Regions from separate parts of the Streptomyces zaehneri genome, predicted to be linked through region 2. Evidence: riboswitches for the same ligand, from Rfam matches in the RefSeq annotation. Region 2 holds a riboswitch; the other holds the start of a gene.
What was found. A riboswitch is a leader RNA that binds a small molecule or an ion and turns the genes downstream of it on or off. The one in region 2 is predicted to bind glycine.
Positions count from the first base shown of each region.

Region 1 (7,263 bases), on a different contig from region 2:
GATGATCGGCGTCTCACTTCTGGTCTTCCCCAAGCTCGCGCTGGGCCTGTCCGGCTTCGAGACCGGCGTCGCGGTCATGCCGCACGTCCAGGGCGACCCGGACGACACCGCGGAGAACCCCAGGGGCCGTATCCGCGACACGAAGAAGCTGCTGACGACCGCCGCCCTGATCATGAGCGTCTTCCTCATCGCGACCAGCTTCATCACCACGGTGCTGATCCCCGAGAAGGAGTTCGAGTCCGGCGGCCAGGCCAATGGACGCGCCCTCGCGTACCTCGCCCACGAGTACCTGGGCAACGCCTTCGGCACGGTGTACGACGTGTCGACGATCGCCATCCTGTGGTTCGCCGGCGCCTCCGCGATGGCCGGGCTGCTGAACCTGATGCCCCGCTACCTCCCCCGCTACGGCATGGCCCCGCACTGGGCCCGCGCCGTCCGCCCGATGGTCATCGTCTTCACCCTCGTCGCCTTCCTGGTCACCTGGATCTTCGACGCCGACGTCGACGCCCAGGGCGGCGCCTACGCCACCGGCGTCCTGGTCCTGATGTCCTCGGCGGCGATCGCGGTGACCATCGCCGCCCGCCGCGCCCGGCAGCGGGGCTGGACGGCCGGCTTCGCCGTGATCTCGGCGGTCCTGCTCTATGTGACCGTCGTGAACGTCATCGAGCGCCCCGACGGCGTGAAGATCGGCGCCTGCTTCATCGCGGGCATCATCCTGGTCTCGCTGCTGTCCCGGCTGGCCCGAGCCTTCGAGCTCCGGGTGACCAGCGTGACGATGGACCCGATGGCGGAACGTTTCATCCGGGACATGGCGAGCCGCAAGATACGGTTCATCGCCAACGAGCCCGACCAGCGCGACAAGGCCGAGTACCGCGACAAGATCGAACAGATCCGGCAGGACAACGACATCCCCGGGGAGGATTTCGTCTTCGTCGAGGTCACCGTCGTCGACCCCTCCGAGTTCGAGTCGGGCCTGACCGTACGCGGCGAGGTGCTGCACGGCCGCTACCGCGTCCTGACCCTGGAGTCCTCCTCCATCTCCAACGCCCTGGCCGCACTGCTGCTGCACACCCGTGACTCCACCGGCTGCATCCCGCACATCTACTTCGAGTGGACCGAGGGCAACCCCTTCGCCAACTTCCTGCGCTTCTTCCTGTTCGGCCAGGGCGAGGTCGCTCCGGTCACCCGTGAGGTCCTGCGCGAGGCCGAACCGGACCGCGACCGCCGCCCCCGCGTCCACACCGGCTGACCCGTCCCGGACCGTCGTCCCCAAGGCGACACGAGACGACGGGATCCGACCCGCCCGACGCCGCCAGGACGACGCATACCCGCACATAACGCCCATAAGGCGACCTGCGGCCTACCGTTGACGCTCATGAGCCTGAGCATCCGCAACCAACTCCCCGGCACCGTCACCGCCGTCCGGCCCGGCGAGGTGATGGCCACCGTCAAGATCCGTCTGGACGGCGGCCAGGACCTCACGGCGGCCATCACGCTGGAGGCCGCGAACGAACTCGCCCTCGCCGCCGGCACCGCCGTCCGCGCCCTGGTGAAGTCGACGGAGGTCTCCCTGTCCACCGGCCGGGTCGACGGCCTCTCGATCCGCAACCAGCTCACCGGCACGATCACCGGCCTCCTGACGGGCGGGGTCATGGCCTCGGTGAGGGTCTCCATGGACGGGGCCGATCTCACCGCGGTGATCACCGAGGAAGCGGCCACCGACCTCGGCCTCTTCGTCGGCTCCGACGTCATCGCACTGATCAAGGCGACCGAGGTGTCCCTGGCGACGGCTTAGGCCGTGTCCGCAAAGTCCCGCCTGGCTCGCGACGCCCGGCACACGCTCCCCCGGAGGGGCGACCCCCAGCCGCGTCGTCGGGATCGCCCACGTACACCCGGTACGAGGGCGACCCTCCGCCTCGCGATCGCACGCACCGGACGCCGCGAGCCCTGCCCCGCGGGCAGACGGCGCTGCTTTGCGGACACACCCTGGCACGCGTGAGGGCCCCCGCCCGGAACGGACGGGGGCCCTCACGCACCGGCTCAGTCCTCGTACGCGTCCAGCGGCGGGCAGGAGCAGACCAGGTTCCGGTCGCCGAAGGCCTGGTCGATCCGGCGCACCGGCGGCCAGTACTTGTCGGCGGCCGACACACCGGCCGGGAAGACGGCTTCCTCACGCGTGTACGCGTGCTCCCACTCCCCGCCCAGCGCGGCCGCGGTGTGCGGAGCGCCGTGCAGCGGGTTGTCCTCGGCCGGCCACTCGCCCGCCCCGACCTTCTCGATCTCCGCACGGATGGCGATCATCGCCTCGCAGAAACGATCGATCTCGATCAGGTCCTCGGACTCGGTCGGCTCGATCATCAGCGTCCCGGCCACCGGGAACGACATCGTCGGCGCGTGGAACCCGTAGTCGATGAGCCGCTTGGCGACGTCGTCGACGCTCACGCCGGTCGCCTTGGTCAGCGGCCGCAGGTCGATGATGCACTCGTGCGCGACCAGCCCGCCCGGCCCGTTGTAGAGCACCGGGTAGTGCGGCTCCAGCCGCTTGGCGATGTAGTTGGCGCTCAGCACGGCCACCTGCGTGGCCCGCTTGAGCCCCTCGCCGCCCATGAGCCGCACGTACGCCCACGAGATCGGCAGTATCCCGGCGGAGCCCCAGGGAGCCGCGGAGACCGGCCCCACCCCGGTGTCCGGCCCGGCGGCGGGCTGCAGCGGGTGGTTCGGCAGATACGGCGCCAGGTGCGACCGTACGGCCACGGGTCCGACGCCCGGGCCACCGCCGCCGTGGGGGATGCAGAACGTCTTGTGCAGGTTCAGGTGCGAGACGTCACCACCGAAGTGCCCCGGCTTGGCGAGACCGACGAGCGCGTTGAGGTTGGCGCCGTCGACGTACACCTGCCCGCCCGCCTCGTGCACCTGGGCGCAGATGTCGGCGACATGCTCCTCGAACACCCCGTGCGTCGACGGGTAGGTGATCATCAGCACCGACAGTTCGTCCCGGTACCGCTCGATCTTCGCCCGCAGGTCCTCGACGTCGATCTCGCCGTCCTCGGCGGTCTTCACGACGACGACCTTCATGCCCGCCATCACGGCACTGGCCGCGTTCGTGCCGTGCGCGGAGGACGGGATGAGGCACACGGTCCGCTGCTCGTCCCCGTTGGCCCGGTGGTAGCCGCGGACGGCGAGCAGCCCGGCCAGCTCGCCCTGCGACCCGGCGTTCGGCTGGAGCGACACCTTGTCGTACCCGGTGACCTCGGCGAGCCGCTCCTCCAGCTCGCGGATGAGCGTCAGGTAGCCCTCCGCCTGCTCGGCCGGCGCGAAGGGGTGCAGCTGCCCGAACTCGGGCCAGGTGACCGGCTCCATCTCGGTGGTCGCGTTGAGCTTCATGGTGCAGGACCCCAGCGGGATCATGCCCCGGTCCAGCGCGTAGTCCCGGTCCGCGAGCCTGCGCAGGTAGCGCAGCATCGCGGTCTCGGAACGGTGCTGGTGGAAGACGGGATGCGTCAGGATCGCGTCGGACCGCAGCAGTCCGGCGGGCAGGCAGTCTGCGGTGGCCGCGTCGAGCGCCTCGATGTCGCCGTCCACCCCGAAGGCGGCCCAGACGGCGGACACCTGCGCCCGCGCGGTCGTCTCGTCGCAGGCGATCGACACCTGGTCGGCGTCGACGAGGTGCAGGTTGACCCCGAGCTCCCGCGCGGCGGCGACGACCTCGGCGGCCTTCGCCGGCACCCGCACGGTCAGCGTGTCGAAGTACGACCCGTGCACGACCTCGACGCCGCCGGCCTCGAGCCCGGCGGCGAGGATGGAGGCGTACCGGTGTGTGCGCAGGGCGATCGCCCGCAGCCCGTCCGGACCGTGGTAGACGGCGTACATCCCCGCCATCACCGCCAGCAGCACCTGCGCCGTGCAGATGTTGCTGGTGGCCTTCTCGCGCCGGATGTGCTGCTCACGCGTCTGGAGCGCGAGCCGGTAGGCCTTGTGCCCGTCGGCGTCCACCGACACGCCCACCAGCCGCCCGGGCAGGCTGCGCGCGAACTGCTCGCGGACGGCCATGTAACCGGCGTGCGGCCCGCCGAAGCCCATCGGCACGCCGAACCGCTGCGTCGTACCGACGGCGATGTCCGCACCCAGCTCGCCCGGCGACTTCAGCAGCGTCAGCGCGAGCAGATCCGCGGCGACGGTGACGAGCGCGCCGAGCCCGTGCGCCTGGTCGACGAGCGCCTTGAGGTCACGTACCGCACCGGAGGCGCCGGGGTACTGGACGAGCACGCCGTTGATCTCCCGCGCGGCGATCTCCGCCGGGATCCCGTCGCTCAGGTCGGCGACGACGATCTCCACGCCCGTCGGCTCGGCGCGGGTCTCGATCACGGCGATCGTCTGCGGAAGCGCGTCCGCGTCGATGAGGAAGAGGCCCTTCTTGTTCTTCCCCATGCGCCGGGACAGCGCCATCGCCTCGGCGGCCGCCGTGCCCTCGTCGAGCAGCGACGCGCCGGAGGTCGGCAGCCCGGTGAGGTCGGCGACCACGGTCTGGAAGTTCAGCAGCGCCTCGAGCCGGCCCTGGGAGATCTCCGGCTGATACGGCGTGTAGGCCGTGTACCAGGCCGGGTTCTCCATGACGTTGCGCAGGATGACGGGCGGGGTGAACGTCCCGTAGTAGCCGAGGCCGATCATCGAGTCGAGGACCTGGTTGCGGTCGGCCAGCGAGCGCAGCTCGGCCAGCACCTCGGCCTCGGTGCGCGCGCCCGGCAGGTCAAGCGCGTCGGCGTTCTTGATCACATCCGGGACCGCGGCGGCGGTGAGCTCGTCGAGCGAGCCGTAGCCGACCTGTGCGAGCATCTTGGCCCGCGCTTCGAGGTCGGGCCCGATGTGGCGCTGTTCGAAGGGAATTCCCTGCTCGAGCTCTGTGAGCGGAATGCGGTGGGCGGTCATTACGGAGGCCTCCTGGTCTGACACGACCTTCGAGGGTCACCACGGTGGGTACCCGGACGGCCTCCCCCTCTGTCATCTCAACCTGAGAGCTTCACCGGGTCGCCCGAGGGCACCCCGGCTTTCACCGTCGGTGAGAGCGGAAGCCGTCGACGCCGTCGACACCCGCCCTGCTTTCCAGAGTGACCTCGTCCGTGCGGTACGTGAGCCTGAGAGATTCCGGGGAGGATTTGCTCCTTCGGCGCCTCCGGTGATGTCCGGAGGACTCTCCCGCGCGGTGTCAGCAGCCGTTGTCAGACTACCAGCGGGGTCCATGAGACTCGCTCGAGTGGCCGCTCGTCCCAATCTGCTCTTTTGTAGTGCTTACGGATGAGTTGCGACCAAGTGGAGGGCCCGTGCAGAGCGACATCGATCCGCGCAACCTGATCGGCCGCAAGGCATTCGACCGCAACGGCACCAAGATCGGCACGGTCGACGAGGTCTACCTCGACGACGCCACCGGAGTTCCGGAGTGGGCGGCCATACGCACCGGTCTGTTCTCCCGTGACGCCTTCGTCCCTCTGGAGCCCAGCCGGCTGGTCGAGGGCACTCTGCGCATCCCCTTCGAACGGGCCCTGATCAAGGACGCTCCCGACTTCGGCGTGGGCCGCCACCTCTCCCCCGAACAGGAGCTCCAGCTCTACCACCACTACGGCCTCGACGTGGGCGCCGCTCCCCCGCTCCCCGATCGCGACTTCGGCCGGCTGGCGGGTACGGACGACAGCTGAAGCCCCTCGGCCCCTCAGCCGCAGGCCTGAATGAGCGCCCGGAGAATCCCGGCGGGGTCGTACAGCGGCCAGGCGCCGTCCGTGACGACTCTTCGGGTGCCGCCGTCGACCGGATCGGTCCGCGCCCAGTGGGCGGAACCGACGCCCACCTCGACCTCCAGACCGGAGGCGGTCACATACCGCCATTCGGTGACGGGGCCCCACTCCTGAACCCGGACCACCTCCCCCAGAGCCAGCTCACGCGCCCACCCGTCGTCCTGCGCGTACCGGGCGGGCGCCGTCGACAACACCACGAGGTCCACATCCGAGTCGGGACGCGCGGCCCCGCGCGCAAAGGACCCGACGAGCAGCAGCCCCACCACGTCGCTCCGGTTCCCGGCCCACCGGGTGACCCGGCCCACCACCCGGCACACCTCCGCTTCGCGCTCCGGCGACACCCCGGCCGGGTCCGCGAACCGGCCTCCGTGCAGCTTCATGCAGCTCCCCATCCGTCACCGGTGTCACCCTTCTCGGGACACCGCCACCGCTCCGACGCACCCCACACTTCGTACCGCTTCACTCTGTGTAACTGATCGGCCTCACGCGGAGTTCCCGGGCGCCACCCCCGACGGCCTCGCCTCCGGATACGGCAAGCCTCCCGCCGTCCCGCCGTCGTCCTCGGGTCTTCGTCGCACCAGCGGCAACGGATCCGCCGGCTCCAGCCCCGGATCGTCGGTCCTGAAGGTGCGCACCCGTCCCGGCTCCGACTCGGGCGTCTCGAACCGAACGGTGACCCGGCCCAGCCCGCTGCCCTGCACCCATCCGTGGCCCAGCTCGGCATGCCGCACATCGTGTCCTGGGCGCCACTGGCGCTCGACCGGCACCGGCACCTCGCTGACGGGCTCGTCCGCGAGTTCCTCCTCGGGACCGTCCGCCCGGTCCTCGGCGGCCTGCGCGAACAGATCCTCCTGTGTGAAGTCCGCCAGTCCGCTGACGCCCACCCCGAGCAGCCGCACCCCGCCCGTCGTGTCCACCGAGTCGAGCAACCGGGCAGCCGCCTCCCGGACCACCGCCGGATCATCGGTGGGCCCGCGCAGGGTCTCGGACCGGGTGAGAGTGGAGAAGTCGTACCGCCGCACCTTCAGCACGATGGTCCGCCCCGACAGACCGGCGCCCCGCAGTCTGCGCACACACCGGTCCGCGAGCCGCTGCACCTCCAGCTCCACCCGGACCCGGTCGTGGATGTCCACGTCGTACGTGTCCTCGACCGACACCGACTTGGCCTCCCGCTCGGCCACCACGGGCCGGTCGTCGCGGGCCAGCGCCATGGCGTACAGCGCGTGCCCGTGTGCCTTGCCCAGCAGCCGCACCAGCTCGTCCTCACCCGCCTCGGCGATCTCGTCGATCGTGGTGATCCCGGCCCGGCGCAGATGGTCCCCCGTCGCCGGACCGACCCCCGGCAGGGTCCGCACCGACAGCGGGCCGAGCAGGGCCCGCTCGGTTCCCGGCTCGATGAGCACCAGCCCGTCGGGCTTCGCCTGCTCCGAGGCGATCTTCGCCAGCATCTTGCAGGAGGCCAGGCCCACCGACCCCG
Region 1 covers NZ_JASTTJ010000002.1:617,750-625,012, forward strand. Annotated here, with positions in the region: gene QQM72_RS05555 (APC family permease) at 1-1,249, shown strand, start outside; gene QQM72_RS05560 (TOBE domain-containing protein) at 1,376-1,795, shown strand; gene gcvP (aminomethyl-transferring glycine dehydrogenase) at 2,041-4,926, opposite strand; glycine riboswitch at 5,111-5,206, opposite strand; gene QQM72_RS05570 (PRC-barrel domain-containing protein) at 5,319-5,690, shown strand; gene QQM72_RS05575 (nucleotidyltransferase domain-containing protein) at 5,705-6,166, opposite strand; gene QQM72_RS05580 (DNA polymerase IV) at 6,269-7,263, opposite strand, start outside.
Region 1: another riboswitch for glycine. It lies ahead of gcvP (aminomethyl-transferring glycine dehydrogenase); the one in region 2 lies ahead of gcvT (glycine cleavage system aminomethyltransferase GcvT).

Region 2 (7,263 bases):
CCGTGGCGATCTTGGTCTTGCCGGCGTCGTCCAGCGTGGTGACGTACGACGAGAACAGACCGTCGATCGTCTTGTCGTTGATGAGCGCGTAGTTGTTGTTACCGCTCTCGGAGATGTACTTGCTGTTCCACAGCGGCAGACCGAAGCCCTGGACGGACGGGAAGTCGGGACCCCAGCCCATGATGATGATGCCGTAGCCCTTCTTCTTCACGTTCGAGGGGCTGCCGATGATGCCGGCGGTCTGCGAGCCGTCGTACTGGTCGATCTCGGCGGTGATGCCGATCTTCTTCAGCGACGCCTGGAGGGACTGGGCGGTGGCCACCTCGACCGGCTTGTTGTTACGCACCGCGATGGTGGTCTTGAAGCCGTTCGGCTGACCGCAGGCCTTCAGGGCCTCCTTGGCCTTGGCCTCGTTGCCGCTCTTGTTGGCGCCGGAGATCTCGTACGGGTCGTACTTCTGGCCCTCGGCACCCGGGACGGACGGCGGCAGCATGTTGGTGCCGATGTCACCACCGGCGACCGGACCGCCGCGGGCGGTCTGGAGCGACACGTGGTCGGCGCCGAGGATGACGGCCTTGCGGCACTCGATGTTGTTGAACGGCGCGACGCTCTGCGGGAAGACCGCGTAGCGGACGTAACCGGTGACCGGGTTGTCCAGGTTGGCCTTGTGCTGCTTCAGGGCGGTGGTGCGGCCCTGCGGCGACATGCCGGTCTGGTTCAGGTCGAGGTCCAGGTCACCGCTGATCAGACGCTGGTCGAGCTGGTTGGCGTCCGAGAAGAACTGGATGGTGATCTGGTCCGGGTAGGCCTTGCGGATCGGGTCCGAGGCCTGCTTCCAGGAGGTGTTGCGGACCAGCTTGAGGTCCTTGCCCGGGCTGTAGGACGCGAACTTGTACGGGCCCGAGGAGAACGGCTTCAGGCCGTACTTGGACTTGGTGTCCATGTCCTGGCGGACCGGCGAGGCCGAGACCAGGGCCAGCATCTCCTCGAAGTCCGAGTTGGCCTGCGGGAGGTGGAAGACGATGGTCTTGTCGTCGGGCGTGTCGATCGCCTTCAGACCCAGCTTGTCCGCGGACGTGTCCTTGTACGGGCCCTTGTACTCGCCCTTGGGGTCCAGCACGTCCTTCAGGTACGTCGGACCGCCGGACAGCACGTCCTGCGCCCACACGCGCTCGATGCCGTACTTCACGTCCTTGGACGTGATCGGCTTGCCGTCCTCCCACGTGACGCCGTCACGCAGGGTGTACGTGTAGGTCTTGCCGTCGTCCGTGACCTTCGCGGTCTCGGTGGCGAGGTCCGGAGTGACCTCGGCGCCCGCGGCGCCCGGCTCGGCCTTGTTGGTGACGAGCTGACGGCTGTAGTAGCGGGCGAAGTTCCACATCATGCCGTAGTAGCCACGCGTGGTGTCCCACGAGTCGGCGTCCTGCGCGGCACCGAACTTCAGCGTGCCGCCCTTCTTGGCGGCGGAGGCCTGGGCGACCTTGTTGTTCGCGGCGTCGAAGCCGGCGGCACCGGAGCTCGAGCCCTTGTCGCCGTCGTCTCCACCGCCGCCGCACGCCGCCGTGGTCAGCAGCGCGGCGACCGCGGCAGCAGCGGCAAATGCCTGCTTCCGCCGCCCTGAGGTGCGTTGGGTAGTCACGATCTCGGATCCTCCGGATAGATGAGAGATACCCCGTGTGAAGACCACGGGACGGTTGGGGCGCCGTGTGTTCGGCGGTTCTGCGGCTCGCTGTGTTCGCGGATCCCCGTCGGGGCGGATCAGCGGGAGGCCTTCGGGTCCAGCGCGTCCCGGACGCCGTCACCGAAGAGGTTGAAGGCCAGCACGGTGATGAAGATCGCCACACCCGGGACCACCATGTACATGGGGTCGGACTCGTAGTAGTCGATCGCGCTCGAGAGCATCTGCCCCCACGAGGCGGTGGGCGGCTTGACACCGACGCCCAGGAAGCTGAGCGCCGCCTCGGTGAGGATGTTGGTGGGGATCATCATCGTCGTGTACACGACGATCGGGGCGACCAGGTTGGGCAGCAGTTCCTTGAACAGGATGTACAGCCGACCCGCGCCCAGCGATCGGGCGGCCTCGACGTACTCGCGCTCGCGCAGCGAGAGCGTCTGGCCGCGCACCACGCGTCCGATGTAGGGCCAGCCGAAGAAGCCGATGACCAGGATCATCACGAAGACACGCACGCTCGAACCGGAGAGGCCGAGCAGGTCGTTCGGCATGACGGAGACCAGCGCGATGATGAAGAGCAGCTGCGGGAAGGCGAGCAGACCGTCCATCACCCGGCTGATGAGGGAGTCGACCCAGCCGCCGAAGAAGCCGGCGAGGATGCCCAGCACCGTTCCGAGGATCACCGCGACCACGGCCGACAGGAAGCCGACCAGCAGCGAGATCCGGGCGCCGTAGAGGATGCGGGCGAAGATGTCGCGGCCGTTGACCGGCTCGACACCGAGCAGGTGGTCGCCGCTGACGCCGCCCAGGGAGCCCGTGGGCGTGCCGAAGAGCGGGTCGATGAGGCTCTCGTGGTACTCGTTCGGGTCCTGCCCGAGCAGCCCGGTGATGACCGGCGCGAGAAGCGCGACCACGACCAGGACGAGCACGACGACGCCGCCCGTGAGGGCGAGCTTGTCCCGCTTGAGGCGCTCCCAGGCGATCCGGCCCAGGGAACGGCCCTGAACGGCCTTGGCGCCGCTGGTGGCGACCGACGCTTCCTCGGCCGCGCTCGGGGCCGCTTCCGCGGTCGGCTCGTGCAATGGTGCCGTCATCTGGCAGGGACCCCTCTCAACCGGCGGTAGCCGGCCCGCACTTGCCGCTGTAGCGGCGTGATCAGTCCGTAATACGCAGGGGATAAGTCCCCTGACGCCGGAGTCTTCAACGGTTTGGCGATCTGTAGCCAGACTTGGCAGTGAATGGATGCGTAAACGTGATCCGGGTAGAGGGGTTCCGTTATCCGGACGGCGGGTAACGGCCCCCGGACACTGACTTATTGGCCCAGATCGGACAAAACCGGTACCAATCGTCGCCATCTACGCGCGAAGACATCCGGCCCCCACCTCGCGGCAGGACCCGATTCGGCCGTCAGTAACGTCCGGTGGGCGGATAGCCGTAGCCGCCGGCGGGAGCCTGGGCCGGGGCAGGTGCGTGCGCCTCGCGGTCGTAGAAGGGCCGGGCGGTGGCGCGCATCCACATCACGACGGGGTCGTACTCGTCCGTCATGGCGACCGTCGACACCGGCAGCCCGTCCGGCACGGCCCCGATGGACTGCTGCATCATCGCCCGTACGGCGTCCACGGCCTGCGGGGAGGAGTCGTACACGTCGAGCCCGATGGCCAGATAGGGCGCGCCGAGTGCCGGCTGCACCCAGGCGCGACGCAACGCGCGCACCGCCGGGGTACGGTGGGCGTTCTGCGCGAGCAGGGCGTAGAACTGCGGGATCTCGATGCCCGGTTCGGACAGCCGCAGCGGCCCGGCCGGCTGGCGCTCCAGGCCGGTGGCGATCCGGCGCAGGTCCAGCCACGGGATGCCGACCCCGCCGCCGGGGGCGTGCGGGTTCAGCCAGAGGCCGTAGTGGTCGGGGTAGAGGGTGCGGGCCACGTCGAGCCCGTCGACCACCTCGTACGACCTGTTCCAGCCACTCGCGCTGAGTTCCTGGGCGGAGGTGACGCAGGGGGCGTAGCCGTGCCCTTCGACCTCCATGTTTCCGTACTGGGCGTCCGGGGAGCCGGCCTGGCCGTGCCACAGCAGCATCCAGACCTGGCCGGAGGAGGGGGTCGCGAGCGCGCGCAGGAGCGCCTCGTAGGCGTCGTAGCGCCCGGGCGTGACCTGGCGCAGCATGTGCTCGACCGAGCCGGTCGCGGCAGTGCCAGCGCTCACTTTTTATCGCCCCTTCGAGAAGTTGCCCCGCGTCGGAGTCCAGCTTAGGCGCTCCGCCGGTCCGGCCGTTGAGAGCGCGGGGCCCGCTGCGATCGTCGGGCCGCGGATCCCGCGTGGCCGGGCGTGCCCCGCGGCACAGCCGCACCCGGACACGGCCCCGTGCCCCTCGGGCGGGTTCACCGGTCCCTCGTGTAGAAGGGGCGGACGCGGGCTCTCAGCCAGTCGCCCACCGGGTCCTGGGCGACGTCCAGAAGGACCAGGTTGACCGGCCAGGGGGCCGAGGTCCTGCCCAGAGCCCTGCCCAGGGCCTCCAACGGCAGGGCCCTCAGGTCGCCTTCCAGCCGGGAGAGTTCCACTCCCACGAACATCACCGGGTCCGCCGTCTCGATGGCGGCCAGGCAGCGGCGGGCCGTGCGGACCACGCCCGTGGCCTCGAACTCGGCCGAGGCCGCGGCCAGGAAGTCCATCGGGTCGTCCTGCCAGTCGGGCTCGTACAGACGGACCCGGCCGCCGGCCGCGGTGCCGTCCAGCGGAGTGCGGCCCGCCCGGCAGAGCTCGGCCACGGCGGGCGGGGGCAGCGGGACGCCGACCACACCGTCCGGGTTCACCAGGATGCCCACCTGCGGGGGCAGTCCCCGGGCGAACTCCACCGCCGGCGCGATCGTGAACGACATGTGCGAGCCGACGACCTGCCGGAACTGCTCCTCGGAGCTGAAGACCGGCACGTACACCTGGCCCTCGATCTCCATCGTGGGCAGGTCGAGGGGGCCGCTGTGCGGGCCGCCGCCGCCGGGCAGCGGCACCCAGACGAAGCTGCGTCCGAGCACCTCGACGATCCGGCCGCCGGCTCCCGGCACGCCGAGGGAGACGGAGAGCACCTCCTCCAGCTCGTTGCCGGGCCATCCGCCGTGCGGATGGGGGTGCGCCTGCGCCGGAAAGTCCGCGGAGAAGTCCGTCGGAAAGTTCGCCGGGGGGAAATCCATCTGCCTACCGCCTGCTGAGAACCGCTCACTCCGTTGTGGCTGAAAGGCTAGCGGGTACCGGGGGCCGCGCCCGAGCCCTCAGCCCGTGAACCCGATGCGGCGCAGTGTGTCGGCCGCCGCGCGGTCGAGCAGGACCGCCGAGCCGCAGCCCTGGGGCAGCCGGCCCTTCTCCACCGAGCACGCCAGCCGGGCGGCGGCGTGGCGGTGGCGCAGGAACGCGTACCGGGAGACGCCCCGGCCGCGCTCGCGCTGCCCCTCCAGGGCCGTGTCCGCGGCGACGTCCAGCAGCAGCAGGTGGAGGGTGCCGCCGCGGCGGCGGGCCTCGCGGGCCAGCCAGTCACGGACCCAGGCCTGGGTACCGCAGTCGTGCACGACGACGCCCTCGCCGCTGCGCAGCGCCCGGCGCAGTCCGGCGTAGTGGGCGAGCCGGACCAGGGGGCGGTAGAGGCCGTAGGGCAGGAAGCGGGGGGCACGGGCGTCCCAGCGGTCCCGGGTGTCCTGGGAGTCGACGCGGATGCCCTGCACGGTCCGCCGCATGAGGGTGGACTTGCCGCTGCCGGGCAGACCCGTGACCACGACCAGGTCACGGGGGCCGAAGAGCAGGCCGTGCGGGCTGCGGCCGGCCCGCTCCCGCAGGTCGCGGACGACGGGCGCCGACTGCGGGCCGGCCGCCTCCCGGGCCGGGGCGACGGGCTGCGCGGGCAGCGCGATCCCCGAGCCGGTCGCGAATGCGGTGGGCCTTGCCCTGGTCGACCTGTTCACCGTGATCGTCCTCCCCTGGGGTCAGATGGTGTCCTCATCCCCACCGAGCGTAAAGAGAAGGTAATGCGCCACGCCCGGCGATTTCGTGCGCGTACCGACACAAGCCGGTTACAGATGCGGCCTGCCGTGATCGGGGCGAGCCGTGCAATGATGGCCGCGCCAACTGCATACCGGCCGTTTGAATCCGCGCGGGAGAGTCCTCAGCAGCAGCTTCGCTGGGGCGCCGAAGGAGCAAGTCCCTCCCTTGAATCTCTCAGGCCCCGTTACCGCGCGGGCGAGGCACATCTGAAAAGCGGGCCGCTGTCTCCAGTGGCTCCACCCAAGGTGCAAGTCATGACCGATCCCGTCGCGGGTTGTCATGGCGAACCTCTCAGGTTCCGATGACAGATGGGGAGGAACGACCTCGCCGTGCCGTCATGCCTTGGGAGACGAACGCCCGATGAGCAGTACCGACCCCGCATCCGACCAGACCGCCGCGCAGCGCCACACCGCCCTCGACGCGGTGCATCGCGCGCTCGGCGCGACGATGACCGACTTCGCCGGCTGGGACATGCCCCTGCGCTACGGCTCCGAGCGCGACGAGCACCACGCCGTCCGCACCCGGGCCGGGCTCTTCGACCTGTCGCACATGGGCGAGATCACCGTCACCGGCCCGCAGGCGGCCGCCCTTCTCGACTTCGCCCTGGTGGGCAACATCGGGGCGGTCAGGAACGGCCGCGCCCGCTACACGATGATCTGCCGGCCGGACGGCGGCATCCTGGACGACCTGATCGTCTACCGGCTGGCCGACACCGAGTTCATGGTGGTGGCCAACGCCTCCAACGCGCAGGTCGTGCTGGACGCGCTGACCGAGCGCGCCGAGGGCTTCGACGCGGAGGTCCGCGACGACCGCGACGCCTACGCCCTGATCGCCGTGCAGGGCCCCGAGTCCCCCGGCATCCTCGCCGCCGTCACCGACGCCGACCTGGACGGCCTGAAGTACTACGCCGGTCTGCCCGGCACCGTCGCCGGCGTTCCCGCCCTCGTCGCGCGCACCGGCTACACCGGCGAGGACGGCTTCGAACTGTTCGTCCGGCCGGAGCACGCCGTCGAGCTGTGGCAGGCGCTGACCAAGGCCGGCGAGGGAGTCGGACTGGTGCCCTGCGGTCTGTCCTGCCGGGACACGCTGCGCCTGGAGGCGGGCATGCCGCTGTACGGGCACGAGCTGAGCACCTCCCTCACCCCGTTCGACGCGGGGCTCGGCCGGGTGGTGAAGTTCGACAAGGACGGCGACTTCGTCGGACGTACGGCGCTGGAGGCGGCCGCCGAGCGCGCCGCCTCGCAGCCCCCTCGCGTCCTCGTCGGCCTGGTCGCCGAGGGCCGTCGGGTCCCGCGCGCCGGGTTCGCCGTCGTCGCCGGCGGCGAGGTGATCGGCGAGGTCACCTCCGGCGCCCCCTCCCCCACTCTCGGCAAGCCGATCGCGATGGCGTACGTCGACGCCGCCCACGCGGCGCCGGGGACCACGGGCGTCGGCGTGGACATCCGAGGCAGCCACGAGCCGTACGAGGTCGTGGCGCTGCCGTTCTACAAGCGCCGGAAGTAGACACTGGGCGCGTTGACGCCCGCCCGCACGTGACCCTGGGCACATTTCCGCTGCTCACGTGC
Region 2 covers NZ_JASTTJ010000001.1:337,196-344,458, reverse strand. Annotated here, with positions in the region: gene QQM72_RS01545 (ABC transporter substrate-binding protein) at 1-1,639, opposite strand, end outside; gene QQM72_RS01540 (ABC transporter permease) at 1,759-2,766, opposite strand; gene QQM72_RS01535 (enhanced serine sensitivity protein SseB C-terminal domain-containing protein) at 3,080-3,835, opposite strand; gene QQM72_RS01530 (enhanced serine sensitivity protein SseB) at 4,051-4,857, opposite strand; gene QQM72_RS01525 (AAA family ATPase) at 4,936-5,625, opposite strand; glycine riboswitch at 5,799-5,898, shown strand; glycine riboswitch at 5,899-6,016, shown strand; gene gcvT (glycine cleavage system aminomethyltransferase GcvT) at 6,059-7,201, shown strand.